Regions from separate parts of the Bombilactobacillus sp. ESL1197 genome, predicted to be linked through region 1. Evidence: predicted binding sites of a transcription regulator. Region 1 holds the regulator's gene; each other region holds the start of a gene.
The links. The regulator Rex, encoded in region 1, represses fermentation and respiration genes when NADH is low (regulators of the CRP and FNR family bind a similar motif). The targets are predictions, from matches to a motif close to TTGTGAANTANTTCACAA.
Positions count from the first base shown of each region.

Region 1 (3,846 bases):
CACAATAAATCCTCTTTCGACTTAAATTAATACAGTTTTAAATTTTAGCACAATCTAATTTAGATAGGTATATTACTAGCATAATTTGCCGATAAGTCAAAAGCAGTTAAAATGCGGTATTACAAAAAATATTAAATTAAATATTTAAAAATGAGGTTGTAACTAGCAGCTAAATTGCTTTTGTCACAACCTCATATTAAGTATTAAAAAGTCAAAACAAAAAATTTCGTAAATTAAACAAATATTCTCTGCTGATAGTGACTTCAAAAGTCAAAAATCTGTGTTTAACTTCTCAAAACTTTTTGTCCCGACTCTTTTTTGAATATTAATCGACCTTGTCAATTGCTTCGGAAGCAATTATTTGGAGATTTTCCCCTTGAAATTGCCAAGCAGTAATTGGCGCCGGAATAATAAAGTGATCACCTAACTGTAACTCGTAGGTTTTCCCAGCAATCACTAGCTGTCCCGTTCCGGAAATCACGGAACATAAGGTGTAAGCACCCAACTGATGTTGCAAACTTAAAGCATCATGTTGCACTTGTAAGCCCCACACTGCAAAGTATGGCGAAACAGGTGGTTTCACATAAGTGGTGATGGAACTAGCACCAAATTGCTGGACCGCTTGATTAAGTTTTGGTGTTTGGAAAGGAACAGTAATCGTATCTAGAGCCTGTTTTAAATGCAGTTGGCGTTTTTGACCGGTAGCTTGTTCAATACGATCATAATCATACAAACGATAAGTAGTATCACTACTTTGTTGTGTTTCTAAGGCAATAATTCCTTGATTTAACGCATGAACACACCCACTAGGCACAAAAACAAAATCTCCTGTTTTGACTGGCATTTTTTTGAGCAAATGTTCCCAGTCTCCCGAGTCAATCAGTGCTTGTAATTCTGCCTTAGTTTGCGCATTATGTCCATAAATCAAATAGGCACCAGGCTGGGCATCAATAATATACCAACACTCCGTTTTGCCTAGCTCACCTTCATGTACTTTGGCATAAGCATTATCTGGATGCACCTGGACGGATAAACTAGCTTCCGCATCTAAAATCTTAGTCAATAAAGGGAAAACTTTTCCTTGCGGGTAGCCAAACAGCTCTGGTTGTTTTTGCCATAGTTGGGCTAAATCTTGCCCAGCAAAAGGTCCATTTTTAACAGTTGATAAACCATGCGGATGAGCAGAGATGGCCCAACATTCTCCCACTTGACCATCAGGTATGCGATAACCAAAACGTTCTTGTAGCTTACGCCCACCCCAAATTTTTTTTTGGAAAGCGGGTTGTAAAAATGGTTCCATCTAATACCTCCTAATAAAAGCAGCCGTAATCAACCAAAATTACTACTAACTTACCGCAAAATTCTCGCCTTACAAGCTAAAAGGTGAATCAAAAGTTAAACATTTAATTTAACTATAGTTATCTAAGAAATAAATTAATGTTTGTAATTCATTCGCTAAATCAACATTGTGCACGCGCACAGAATTAGGAGTTGCCAATCTTAACGGCGTAAAGTTCAAAATACCCTTGACGTTGGCTGCTACCAGTTCATCAGCGACCTTTTGTGCACTGATGACTGGTACTGACAAAATCACAACATCAATCTGTTCATCTGCTAAACGTTGTTCTAAAGAATCGACATCATAAACTTGCACACCATTGACAGTTTGGCCGATTAATTCCGGATTCTGATCAAAAGCGGCCGTAATCTTAATATTGTTCGTCTGTGAAAAGTTATAGTTTAATAATGCACTACCTAAGTTACCTACTCCGACCAACGCTACTTTCGTCGTTTGACTTTGGTTAAGTAACTTTTTAAAAAATTCCAGCATTGGTTCAACTTCGTAGCCGTAACCCCGTTTACCTAAAGAACCAAAGTAAGAAAAATCACGCCGAATCGTCGCACTATCCACTTGAACAGCTTTAGCTAATTCTGTTGAGGAAATCTTTTTAGTATTGGAATCATTTAAAAATTGAAAGTAACGATGATACAACGGTAAACGCTTAATAGTAGCATTTGGTATTTTGTATTTTGTCATGGTTAATATCCCCTTGTGAACAAGTATAATTGATACTTTCAGTATCTACCTTTTAATATCACAATGTCAAGTAAATAAAATCACAAAGTTATTACCTTGAAAATTAACCATTAATTTTGATAAAAGTTGCCATCTCATACGGTGCTAGTTGTTGCGCGTCTGCTTGTAAAGACTGAACTTCTTCTAACGCATTGGTTCGTTGAAAACCAGCCGCTAAGAATTCCGTTAAAGCAACCGTTTTATTCGCTTGATTACTCAATCTAACCACAATCGCATTCTGAATTGTATAAGCACAGTAGAGAGCCGTAATCGTTACATCCGGATCCAACCGTAAGAAAGTCGCTTGGCGTGGTAACTGAGGTAATGATTTATCAAATTCAACATCCCAAATTTTATTATCTAACCGATTGACAAATAAATTCAGTTTTTGTAACTGGTAATTAACATTGGGGGCCAACCAATTTTCAGCAGTCCGTGCTAACTGATTCTCGTCTAAGTCTGCAACTGCCACTAATCCAAACGCAAAATGATTTAAGCCGATTTCTTCAGCTAGTGGTGTTGGCGTCATCTGATGACCGATACTAGTAGTGTCGCCCGAAGCTCGCCCAGGGCGCCACAACAAATTGGGTTTTCCTAATTGACCCGTAGTGGCTAGTAAAGTGACGGCAAAGCTTTGATCCAATAATTCGTATTCTTTCATGCCGCCACTTAACAAAAACAAACCTTGCTTGGGCTCATACATGCCCACAACTTTATCAAAGTTATAAAGATTGACCGGTTTTTCAACAAACTCGTCTTGCCAATTATCCGCAATAGGCAAATTAGTAGTGGTTCGAAAACCGCCTTGGATTTGCGCCCACGCCTGTGAACTTTTGATACCCGTGTTAATCTTTAATCTCAAGCGATGATCTAAAGCTTGGTTGTCAATAATTAATTGACCATCTAGCACCGAAGAACTTGTTGCTAAACTTAAAATAATTTTGAAGTTCACGTCAATTAATTGTGGATGGTCCTTTTGCCTTTCAGCTAAAGATTTAGGTAACTGCCAAGTACCTTGAACCGTCATAGTTTGTAAATTAGGAGCAGTCTGCACTTGACATTGTCCAGTTAACGGCAAGCTGACTTCTTGTTCCTGCGGTAAAGGCGAATAATCATACGTATCACCATCATTGCCCGAATCTAAAATTTCTAACAGCTGTGGATAAACGTGACCTTGCGTTTGAGCAGTAAAGCTTGTTCCTGTGTATTGAACTTGCCACTTTTGATTGTTAATGGACACAGATGAACTATCTTCTAAAGTTGCTAGCTCCGTTGGAGCTACTTGATAAGAAACCACCTGATAGCCTAATCCTTCATAGTGCATCTTTAACCGAACCGTCAATCGATAATAGCCCGGCTCATCTTTAAATTCAAAACCTTTGGCGGTTTGTTGCATAATATGCTCACGTTTAGGGACATAAGTTGCACGAACTAGAACAGCTTGATATTGTTCAGCAAATTTCACTTTTTTACTAGTCGTTAAAAATTCTACTTCTTGATAACCATCAAATACCCGTGGTGAAGTATTAAATAGTAACAATTGATTACTATCCAGATTTAAACGTTGCGCTAAGCGCTTCTTAATATAATTTTCAATTCCGGCAGCAAGTTCGAAACCTTCTTTGAAACGTTGCTGAACATCAACAGCAACATTATCCGTGATACTACCGCCTAATGTATCATGCGGTTGACACTTTAATAACTTTTTCCAAAGTTTTAAAACTAATCCGTTGGACACTTTGATTCCACAAGCTTGGGCAATAACCAGC
Region 1 is NZ_JBYLTY010000001.1:712,807-716,652, reverse strand. It holds gene AC3B6B_RS03090 (LTA synthase family protein) at 1-3, opposite strand, end outside; gene manA (mannose-6-phosphate isomerase, class I) at 326-1,300, opposite strand; gene AC3B6B_RS03080 (redox-sensing transcriptional repressor Rex) at 1,409-2,038, opposite strand; gene AC3B6B_RS03075 (glycoside hydrolase family 38 N-terminal domain-containing protein) at 2,142-3,846, opposite strand, start outside.

Region 2 (3,846 bases), 400 kb from region 1:
ATATAAGTTAAAATTACCCAAGAAATAACAGCCATTAAAGCCCCTACAAAGAAGAAGCCCCGGGGATTAAGCCGATCGCCAAATAAGGCAAAACCGAAGTAACCAGATAAAGCGGTACATAACCACAAAACTGCTTGTAAAATATTTGCCTGCAAGGTATTTAAGCCACCGACAGTTTCATACACAAATGGCATAAAGAAGCCCATCGCCCCCGCAACTAAATTCCAGAGAGCATAAACACCGCATAAGAAGAGAATACTTTTAATGGAAACCATATTCGAAAATAATTCTTTATATGGATGCGGCTTAATTCCTGATTGCCGTTCTTTTTCCTTTTGTTGCAACCAATCCTGAGATTCCGGTAAGTTTCTTTGTAACAACCACGCAATAAATGCCACAATTGTTAAAAAGACAAATAATAAACGGTTACCTAATAAACCAAGTGGTGCAAATAATGATGCTGCTACAAAAACTAACGTCGGTCCCATGGACCAGGAAAATTGAGAAATCCCAATATCATGGGCCCGATTTTTTCCATCAGATGTTTCACCAATATACGTCCAAGAAGCAGGAACCCCCGCACCTACAGCCATACCTGTTACTAAAAAACCAATTAGTAACATCGGAAAATTAATAGAAAACACAATTAAAAGTGTTCCGACCATGTAGACCAACATATCATAGGTATAAATCATTTTGCGGCCGTATTTATCAGACAAATGCCCGCCAATGATGGCTCCCAATGCCGAACCAAAAGCATTAGCACTCAATGCCCCTAATAAACCGACGGCAAAGCTACTCAAACCAAAGTGCTTTTGCCACATTGTTAAACCTGCACCGCCCGCAACGATTGAGCCTGAGTCTAAAAAATTGGTTAAGGATACTGCCCACGTTGAAGCGTGCGAACTTTTAGCCATAACTTCAGATCTCCATTCATAATTCTTAATCGTAAACGTTTACTGTATAGATTGTAAGCGTAATCGCTAGACTAGCGCAATGGCATAATTCTTGATAATCAGTATCATATTAATACATTTTTTAATTTAATGATTTTAGATTCTGGAAATCAACCAGGGGCACAGTTCGTAATTTTTATCTATAAAAGCACTTTTTAGATTATTTTTTTGTAAAAATAAAATATTTAAACCATTCATCGCAAAACTTTATGAATAAAATCACAAGTTTTTATTGAAATCGTTTTTTGATAGTGACATAATCATTGTTGAAAAGGGTGAATTTCAAGAAAGGGGTTTTATTAATGAAAATTACTGCCGCTGTTGTCAAAGAACAAGGAGCACCATTTACCTTAGAAGATGACATTGAACTGCACGAAGTTGGTCCGACTGATCTCCAAATTCACATGGTGGCCAGCGGGATTTGCCATTCTGATGAAGCGATTCGCAAAGGCGATGCTTCGGTAGGCTATCCAGCAATTTTAGGTCATGAAGGGGCCGGTATCGTTGAAAAAATTGGTTCCGAAGTGAAAAACTTTCAAGTCGGTGATCATGTTATTTTATCTTTTTACGCTGATGGAACCTGCGATAATTGTTTAAAAGGGGTGCCCACACAGTGTCGTAATTATGGTGATTACAATTTGTCTGGAGTCCGGGCCGATGGTGAAGATCAATTTACTCAGAACGGTCAGCACATCTCTAATATGTTTAATCAATCCTCGTTTACAACGACTACCGTTGTTGACCAACGTAATGCTGTCAAAGTTGATAAAAGTTTAGATTTACGGAAATTAGGACCATTAGGTTGTGGTTATGTAACTGGTTCCGGTACTGTCTTTAATACTTTGCAACCGAAACCTGGTGATACGATCGCTGTCTTTGGTACTGGTGCCGTCGGTCTAGCTGCTATGATGGCCGGACGCATTTCTGGTTGTATTAAAGTTATTGCCGTGGACGTAGTTCCTCAAAGATTGGCCTTAGCCAAAGAATTAGGAGCTACAGATACGATTAATAGTAATGATGAGGATGCCGTGGCTAAAATTCAACAATTAACTAATGGCTATGGCGTTGATTGGACGGTTGACACTACTGGTATTCCTGCAGTAATCAAAAACAGCGTTTTAGCATTAGCTCAAGGCGGAACGTGTGCTGCGATCGCCGTGACACCAAAATTATTAGAAATTTCTACTTGGAATGATCTCTGCGTTGATGATCGCAAAGTCGTTGGTGTCAACATGGGCGATTCCATTCCTCAAGTTGATATTACCCGCTTGATTGAATTTTATAAGTTAGGTTGGTTTGACTTTGATAAAACTGAAAAGTTCTATGATTTCAAGGATATTAATCAAGCCAATGCCGATTCTGTTTCGGGGAAAACGATTAAACCGGTTTTGATTATTGATCCCGACTACCAACCAGATAAATAATCGTCGTTACTCGACAGTAACTTGGGAATTTAAGAGTATTATAAAAGGAAATGTTTGGCTCAATCTTAATCATTGACCAACATTTCCTTTTTGTTCCGTTATTGATTGCTAATCAGCTTGCGAAAGGATTTTATTATGAACGCACAAGTTATCCAAATGCTCCAACAAAAAACCAGTTTAGAACAACAACAAGAAGCAACTCATCATTTTATTGCCGATTTACCACAAAGTGCAGTCGCTACTTCTGTCGATCATCAAGCACTCCTCACTTTAACTAACGATTACTTTTTTAAGTACCATTCTGTCTATATCAGTAAACATAACCGCTTTGCCCCCTACCCTAAACACACGCATAAATTTTTAGAATTAAATTATATGTTAACTGGCAGTTGCTCTGAAGTCGTCGATGGGCAACTAGTCAAATTACATGAAGGTGATATTCTAATGATGAATGTTGGTTGCAGCCACTCTATCAAAGCACTCGGGACCAACGATTTACTCATCAATGTTTTGTTTCGCGACAGTAGTATTACTTTCAATTTATTAAACAGTATTCACAAAAATAATAGTATTACTTATAGTTTTTTATCTGATATTTCTCTTGGCAAGCATCCTACCCGCAATTATATTTTATTTCCGCAAAACCAAGACATCAAAGAAACCATGGACGAAATTATTGAAGAATATTTTCTTGAAAAATCGTACTCGAGTCGGATCATTGAATCTTATTTAGATATTCTTTTAGCCAAAATCCTCCGTCACCATCCTTTGCCGACAGTAAAAACCACCAATCGCCAACAAGATTTAATCATTCAATGCTTAAACGAAATTGATCAAAACTATGCCACCATTACTTTGGAACAGCTAGCTAATAAATATGGCTATAACAAAGATTACCTGGGTAATTTAATTAAAAAACACACGCATAATACTTTTTCCCAACTAAAAACCAAACAACGGCTCATTCAAGCTAACAGCCTATTACAATCCAGTACTTTACCGATTAATAAGATTATCACTAAAGTCGGGATTAAAAACAAAAACTTTTTTTATCAAAAATACCATGAATTTTACGGCATGTCGCCCGCCCAAAAACGCGCTGACTTTCAAAAGCGCCATCAAGCTTTATAATGCCTATGCAATTGTTAATTGGATTTTAGCTTGTGTTATTTGCTGGGCAATATCTGCTGACGGACGTTGATCACAAATGATTTCTGCTATGTTCGTTTGCTGAAAAGAGGACATTAAAATATAATCATGACGTCCAAACTTTGAATGATCCACTAACAACACAACTTTCCGTGCGGTTTGCAACAACATCTGTTTCAAAGCATTTTGTTCTTCATTCGCCATATAAATCCCATGTTCATCTAACGAATTACACGACATAAAAGCAATATCTGGACGGTAATTTTGGGCTAAATCACGTAACGCCCGATAACCTAAAATTGAATTTGATTGGTAAG
Region 2 is NZ_JBYLTY010000001.1:312,534-316,379, reverse strand. It holds gene AC3B6B_RS01285 (MFS transporter) at 1-917, opposite strand, end outside; gene AC3B6B_RS01280 (NAD(P)-dependent alcohol dehydrogenase) at 1,259-2,380, shown strand; gene AC3B6B_RS01275 (helix-turn-helix domain-containing protein) at 2,516-3,511, shown strand; gene AC3B6B_RS01270 (DeoR/GlpR family DNA-binding transcription regulator) at 3,515-3,846, opposite strand, start outside.
Region 2: a site for Rex is predicted at 1,164-1,181, ahead of AC3B6B_RS01280 (NAD(P)-dependent alcohol dehydrogenase). Genes of this name have one in related genera too.

Region 3 (3,846 bases), 430 kb from region 1:
ACGTTCGCCACATCAGTATCTTGCTCATCAAAACTTTGGGCCACAATATCAGTTGCCGTATTAATCAACTGCCGTAATACGGCTTTATCAGCCACAATTTTGGCATAATAAACAATATTGGCGGCGGTGGGGACGGTTGTTGCCAAATCCCCTAAATAATTAACGCCGCCAATATCTGCTAACTGATTTTTAGCTTCAAGTTGATTTTTAACAGTCACGACATCAATTGCCTGGTCTGCTTCATTTAATTCCAACATGACAGCAAAAATTAACTGATGCGCATGATAATAGAAAGACTCAGTCGTCAAATATTCAGCCGCATCAACAATTTTTTCTGGACGTAATAGAATCGATCCTAGGACTGATTGTTCAGCCTCTTTATTATTAGGTGGAATTCTCTGCATTGTTGTATCGTTCATGAATTAACCTCATATCTAGTTACAATTTTACCACGGATAATATAGGGATAATATATGTTTTAAAATATTCAAAATAACATTAAATACCATCGAAAGTAAACAAAAAAACCTTTCCTAGTTACCAACGTTTAAATTAACTAACTAGAAAAGGTTTTATCATTTAAATTATAAACTAGTGTTTACAGATGCATCATTTGTGCAAACAGTGGCACTGCAATATTATCAACAATACCAATGATAACAACCGAAACAGCGGCCATCGCACCTTGAACAGAACCTAATTTCAAGGCAAAAGCAGAACCAACGGTATGTCCAGCAGTACCCATACCTAAACCAGCACCGATGGGGTCGCTTTCCAATCTGAACCACTTAACTAACCATTTACCTAAAGCATAAATGATAACGGCGTTCAGGATACATGCCATCGCAGTAACAGCAGTGTTGCCACCAATAGCTGTTGACAATGGTAAAGCAATCGCAGTCGTAGCTGATTGACTCATCATGGAAGCTGTGCCGACCCGACTGAGTCCCAAGAGTTTGGAAATTCCCAAAATAACAAATAAGGAAATAAAGGTACCAATTAACAAACTCAATAAAATAACTAGCCAATTCTTCTTAAACACATCATTACGTTTATAAAGCGGAATTGCAAAAGCAATTGTGGCAGGTGTTAAGAACCAGAAGATTAGATCCCCACCAGGCTTATAGAATTTCGTATAAGCTGCTGCAGTCGTCATTCCCATGCCTTTTCCTAACAAGAAAATTAGAAAAATTCCCAAAACCATCGCTACAAACAACGGTTGAAATAAGAAAAAGCCATGAGTCAAATTAAATAAGTATTGCCCAATTTCAAAAACTCCCAATGAAAGTAAGATACCAAATAAGGGATTCGATAATAACTCTGCCATCATTTGTTCTCTCCTCCTACTTGTTCTTGTGTATCTGTATCAGTATGTTTGATCTTTTTACTGATCCATAATAACAATCTTGTTGTATAAGCCGTTACTACCAACAAAACGATTGTTGATAAAATAATGACGATAACTAATTGGACACCTTCATTTGCCATAATGTTCAAATTAGCAGCTAGAGAAATTCCGGATGGTACAAACAAAAAGGCAATTAAACCAATCATGGCACTTCCAAAGGAATCAACCCACTCTAATTTGATAATATGACAAGTCAATAATAAATATAACAAAATCAAGCCAATAACCGGCGTTGGTACAGGGAATGATTTTGGCATCATATTAGAAATCCACTGTGATACAAACAAAATTGCTGCATAAATTAACATTTGAATCAATAATGGTGCAGCTTTTGGCTTCTTATCTTCTGGTTTCATTTTCACATCACCTATTCTTAAAATTTATCGCACTTATTGTCTAAGAGACCTAAACAATAAATTGGTTCCATCATCACTTTCTTTCTCCCAAAATCGATAAAATTTTAGTTTAATCAAAACTAAAAACTATCTACATATGGTTTATAACGTTTTCACGAATTTGTCAAGTATTTCACAAGATAATTGCTTCACAATCTGCAAGCCCTTACATCTTTGAGCTATTAAAAAAACTAGAATTCACAAGAACCTAGTTTCTTTATAATTTTTCTCAAAAAATTCTGCAACTAATACTGTAATTTACATTACAACAATAATATTACTTTTCACTGACATGCACCCGTATGGAAGCTTCAATCCCTGGATACAATTTCACTGGTACATTCATATAACCTAAAACTTTAATCGGCTCGGCCAATTCAATTTTGCGCTTATCAATTTCAATTTGGTACTGTTGTTTTAAAGCTTGCGCAATTTGTTTACTGGGAATTGACCCAAATAACCGACCATCACTGCCGGCTTTCGATTGTAGTTCAACCACCGTTTCATCTTTTTCTAAAACGGTCTTAATCATTTGAGCACTAGCTTGTTCTTCATCTTTTTCTCGTTGTTCAGCTTGCTTTTTACCATTCAATTCACTGATGGCCTTAGCAGTGGCGACTTGAGCTTTACCGTTTTTAATTAAGAAGTTGCGCGCGTAGCCATCAGCGACTTCTTTGACTTCGCCACGTCGACCCTTACCGCGAACATCTTGTGTGAAAATTACACGCATCTTTTCATGCCTCCTAGTTATTGTCTGCTTGCTTAGGTTTATCTTCTACTTTTTGTTGGATAATTGCAATCAATTCTTTCTTAGCCTGAGCAATTGTATAATCAGCTAATTGCGTTGCCGCATTGGATAAATGACCGCCACCACCCATTTCTTCCATAATGACTTGCACATTAAAGTCACCTAAGCTTCGCGCTGAAATTGCTACTTTGGCATCGGACCTTTTGGTAATCACAAATGAAGCATCAATTTTTGATAAGGTCAATAAAGTATCGGCTGCCTGTGCCGCAATCACGGAATCATAAACTTGATCTTCTTCACCCGTGCAAATGGCAATTTGCGGCGTCACCATTTGTACGGTATCAATTAAATGGTTCCTTTGGATATAGGATGACACATTTTCTTTCAGCAAATTTTGCATTTTCGTGCTGTCAGCCCCTACTGAGCGTAAATAACTGGCCGCATCAAACGTCCGTGTTCCTGAACGTAAAGAAAAGGAATGTGTATCGACAAAAATGCCAGCTAGCATGGCCGTCGCTTCTAGTTTAGATAAAGACTGTTGACTTTGTGGTTGGTATTCAATCATTTCAGTTACCAATTCACTAGCCGAGGAAGCATAAGGCTCAATGTAGGCCAGTAATGGATTAGCAGGAAATTCTTCACCACGCCGATGATGATCAATCACTACCGTTTGATCGGCTAACTTCGCCGCCAATTCTGGGCTAGCGGAACGTGATGGTTTGGATAAGTCGACCATAATCAACATACTTTGCGCATTAGCCTGATCTAACGCCTGTTGTGGCGTAATTAAATCATTTGATAAATGCTGGTCTTGCTCAATCCATTGCAATAAACGTGCAACATCTGTGTGCGCTCCGTTAGCATCAATCACAATTTTACAAGTTTTATTATTCATTTGTGCAATTCGATGAATGCCTAAACAGGCACCTAAAGAATCCATATCAGGTTGTTGGTGCCCCATCACATAAATAACATCAACTTGGTTAAATAACTCTCTTAAGGCTTGGCTAATCATCCGTGCCCGGACACGCGTCCTTTTTTCCATCGGATTGGTGTTGCCGCCATAAAAGCGTGCTGGTTCGTCCGCCTCACGTACAACTGCTTGATCGCCACCTCGACCCAAGGCCAAATCAATATTTTTTTGCGCATCTAACGCTAGTTGGGCCAAGTTATCTTTACCATAGGCAAAGCCAATACTTAAAGTTAACGGCACATTTTGCTGCGAAGTAGTCTTACGAATTTGATCTAAAATTGAAAAACTATTAGCTTCCAGGGCCTTTAGCGCATTCACATAG
Region 3 is NZ_JBYLTY010000001.1:284,207-288,052, forward strand. It holds gene dnaB (replicative DNA helicase) at 1-419, opposite strand, end outside; gene AC3B6B_RS01150 (LrgB family protein) at 599-1,327, opposite strand; gene AC3B6B_RS01155 (CidA/LrgA family protein) at 1,327-1,764, opposite strand; gene rplI (50S ribosomal protein L9) at 2,081-2,533, opposite strand; gene AC3B6B_RS01165 (DHH family phosphoesterase) at 2,547-3,846, opposite strand, start outside.
Region 3: a site for Rex is predicted at 1,925-1,942, ahead of AC3B6B_RS01155 (CidA/LrgA family protein). Genes of this name have one in related genera too.

Region 4 (3,846 bases), on a different contig from region 1:
GTTATTTAAGTAAAAAACTATACCAGCATTTAACAGGAGAATAAGGTGATGGCAGAATTATTAACTTACACGGCTGCCTTAGCTGACCAGGCAGAAGTAGCGTTAGCGACTAAGAATTTGTGCGTCAGTTACGGTGCGAAAGAAGCTTTACACGAAGTGTCTTTACAATTTGAACGTTATAAAATCACATCGTTAATTGGGGCTTCTGGTTCGGGAAAATCGACGTTTTTACGCGCGCTCAATCGGATGAATGATACGGTTTTTAGTGCGCAAGTTCAGGGGAAAATTATGTATCGCGGAGTTGATATTAATGCTCCTAAAGTCGATGTTTACACGGTTCGTGAACAAATCGGCATGGTTTTTCAGCGTCCGAACCCGTTTGCGAAATCAATTCAAGATAATATTACTTTTGCTTTAAAACGGCGGGGGGTGACTGATCCACAAAAGTTGTCTGAAATTGTAGAAACTTCATTAAAGCAAGCGTCTTTATGGGAACAAGTCAAAGATAATCTGCATCAGAGTGCTTTATCATTGTCCGGTGGGCAACAACAACGCTTGTGTATCGCTCGAGCCTTAGCTTTGCAGCCAGATATTTTGTTGATGGATGAACCAGCTAGTGCCTTGGATCCGATTTCTACGGCAAAATTGGAGAATACGATGCAGCAACTAAAGCAAAAATATACCATTATCATTGTGACTCATAACATGCAACAAGCGGCGCGAGTAAGTGATTATACAGCCTTTTTTCATTTGGGAAAGATGGTTGAGTTTGACCAAACGCGTAAAATTTTTACGCGGCCGAAAGTGCAATTAACTGAAGACTATGTATCGGGGCATTTTGGTTAAAGGAGGAGTATATGACAGCAGATATTTTAACGGCGCAAAATGTACATGTGTTTTATGGTACGAATGAAGCGTTGAAAGGAATTAATTTAGCCATTAAACAGCACGAAATTACTGCCATGATTGGTCCTTCCGGGTGTGGCAAGTCAACTTTTTTACGCTGTTTAAATCGGATGAATGACCTAATTGCAAATGTTAATATTCAGGGACAAATCGAATTAAAAGGACAAGATATTTATGCGCCTACTATGAATACTGTTCAACTGCGAAAACAAGTTGGCATGGTCTTCCAGCAACCCAACCCGTTTCCATTTTCGATTTATGATAATGTGATTTACGGATTAAAATTGGCGGGGATTCGTGAGCGGCAAGTTTTAGATGAAGCTGTCGAGACTAGTTTAAAAGCCGCGGCTGTTTGGGACGATGTTAAAGACAAACTACATCAAAGTGCCCTGGCCTTATCAGGTGGTCAACAACAGCGAGTTTGTATTGCACGGGTTCTAGCAGTTAAGCCCGAAGTCATCTTATTAGATGAACCAACTAGTGCTTTAGATCCCATTTCAGCCACTAAGATTGAGAATATGTTATTGGAACTACGCCAGAATTACACCATGGTAATTGTGACCCACAGTATGCATCAAGCGTCTCGAATTTCTGATCAAACGGCGTTTTTTTATCAAGGTGAGTTAATTGAAATGGATCAAACTAAAAAAATATTTCTGAATCCACAACAGCAAACAACCGAAGACTATATTAGTGGACGGTTTGGCTAGAAAGAGGTTTTTATGCGGAGTGATTTTACAACAGAATTAAATAATTTACATGTTCGCTTTGCGGAGATGGCAATGATGGTGAATGAAGCTCTCAAAAAAGCGATGACCGCTTTTATGCAGAATGATTTAACCATGGCACAAGCAGTAATTGATAATGATCAATATATTAATAATCGTGAAGTCAACTTAGAACAAAAGTCATTTGAAATGATTGCTTTGCAGCAACCTGTGACGTCTGATTTGCGGATGATTGTAACTATTTTAAAGGCTAGTTCAGATTTAGAGCGGATGGGAGATCATGCGGTTCGCATTGCTCGCACGACCTTGAAACTTAAAAATAAAAATGCAGTTGGCCAAGTGAAACTACAGTTAGAACAACTAGCCCAACAAGTTGAAGTTATGTTTAATCAGGCATTAGATGCGTATTTAACCAATGATGCGCAAAAGGCAATAGTTGTTGCTCAGCAAGACGAACAAATTAATCAACTGGCTCATGAAATTGATCATCTTTGTGTGGCAGAAATGAAAGCTAATGCGCAAAGTATTGATGATGGAACTTCTTATTTATTAGTGGCGACCCATTTGAAACGCATTGGCGATTATGTCACTAATTTATGTGAGTGGGTCGTCTATCTTCAAGAAGGAAAAATCTGCGATTTAGGTTAACCAAAAGTTGCTGTAGGCGGGTTAGAACAATAGTTAAAAAATGTCATTAGAAAGTTTTAGACTAGCTGGTGGTGTTTTTACAGACTTTGTTCTAACCTGTTTTTGTTTTTTAGCAGAAAGATAAATTTTGTTAAAGAATTAACTTATTTCATCTAGAATTATTTTGAGCAAAGTGATATTATTTACATGTTGAATACGGTTGCATTAAAAAGCAAATAAATAAATTATGCAGCGATATCTGACATTTAGTTATTGAATAATTGGGAGGCAAAATCATGAAAGCAGCAAGAATCTATGGTAAACAAGATTTACGAATCGAAGATGTTGAATTAGATGAGCCAAAATCTGACCAAGTTCAAATCAAGGTGAAAGATATTGGTATTTGTGGCAGTGATATTCATATGTACCAAGAAGGCACTGGTATCCCATATAAGAAGCATCCGTTAACCGGTAAAACTGTACCAATTACTGAAGGACATGAATTCTCTGGTGAGGTTGTGAAAGTCGGCTCCGACGTAACGAATGTTCAAGTTGGTGATCATGTTTGTGTTGAACCTATTATTGCCTGTGGCAAATGTGAATTTTGCCGTAAAGGCTTGTACAACTACTGTACACGTGGTGTGGGTCCTGATGGTAGTTTGCAATTTATTGGTTTTTCCGATGATGGTGCCATGGCTGAATATGTGAATGTGAAAGATATTTATACGTTCAAGTTGCCTGAAGGCATGGACTATGAATTGGGTGCCTTAGTAGAACCGACAGCTGTCACTTATGAAGCAGTGCGTGATAGTGGTTTGATTGCTGGCCAAACAGTTGCTGTTATCGGTGCAGGCCCAATTGGCTTGTTAACAGCTTTGGTAGCTAAATATGCTGGTGCAACTAAAGTTTATATTGCTGATTTATCACCTGAACGTTTGGCTAAAGCTAAAGAATTAGGCTTTAGTGACGTTATTAACTCTGGCGAAGTGGACCTAGTTAAACATGTTTATGAAGAATTACCACAAGGAGTGGACGTAGTCTTCGAATGTGCTGGTGCGCAACCAACTTTAGACCAGGCGGTGCAATTAGTTGCTCCAGCTGGTGTTTTAGAGATTGTGGCTTTATTTAATGGCGATTATAAATTCGACATTACCACTTTACAGAACAAGGGTGCTGATGTGCATACGATTATGGGTTATGCCAATGCTTTCCCACCTTCCATTGGAATTATTAACCAACACCGCGACGTCTTCAAACAATTAGTAACTAAGAAGATTAGTTTGGATGATGCTGAAGAAGGTATTAAGTCATTGATGACTGATAAGTCACAAGTGAAAGTAATGATTTCTCCCGAACTTTAAAAAATAGTTTTTGACTAGCTGGTTTTGATTTGTTTCATACTATTGCCTGATGTCTATTAGGCGCAGTTGATACAAGTTGAGATCAGCTTTTTTTATTATTGCCATTTAAAAAATGATTGCTTTTCAATTGAAGCAAAAATGATTCGAACGTTGTTCAAACAGAACCACGGTGATGTATGTGGGATATGCTATAATGAAAAAATAATGTTAAGGAGAGCCGAGCT
Region 4 is NZ_JBYLTY010000004.1:212,671-216,516, forward strand. It holds gene pstA (phosphate ABC transporter permease PstA) at 1-44, shown strand, start outside; gene pstB (phosphate ABC transporter ATP-binding protein PstB) at 49-846, shown strand; gene pstB (phosphate ABC transporter ATP-binding protein PstB) at 858-1,616, shown strand; gene phoU (phosphate signaling complex protein PhoU) at 1,629-2,282, shown strand; gene AC3B6B_RS08735 (2,3-butanediol dehydrogenase) at 2,558-3,622, shown strand.
Region 4: a site for Rex is predicted at 2,410-2,427, ahead of AC3B6B_RS08735 (2,3-butanediol dehydrogenase). Genes of this name have one in related genera too.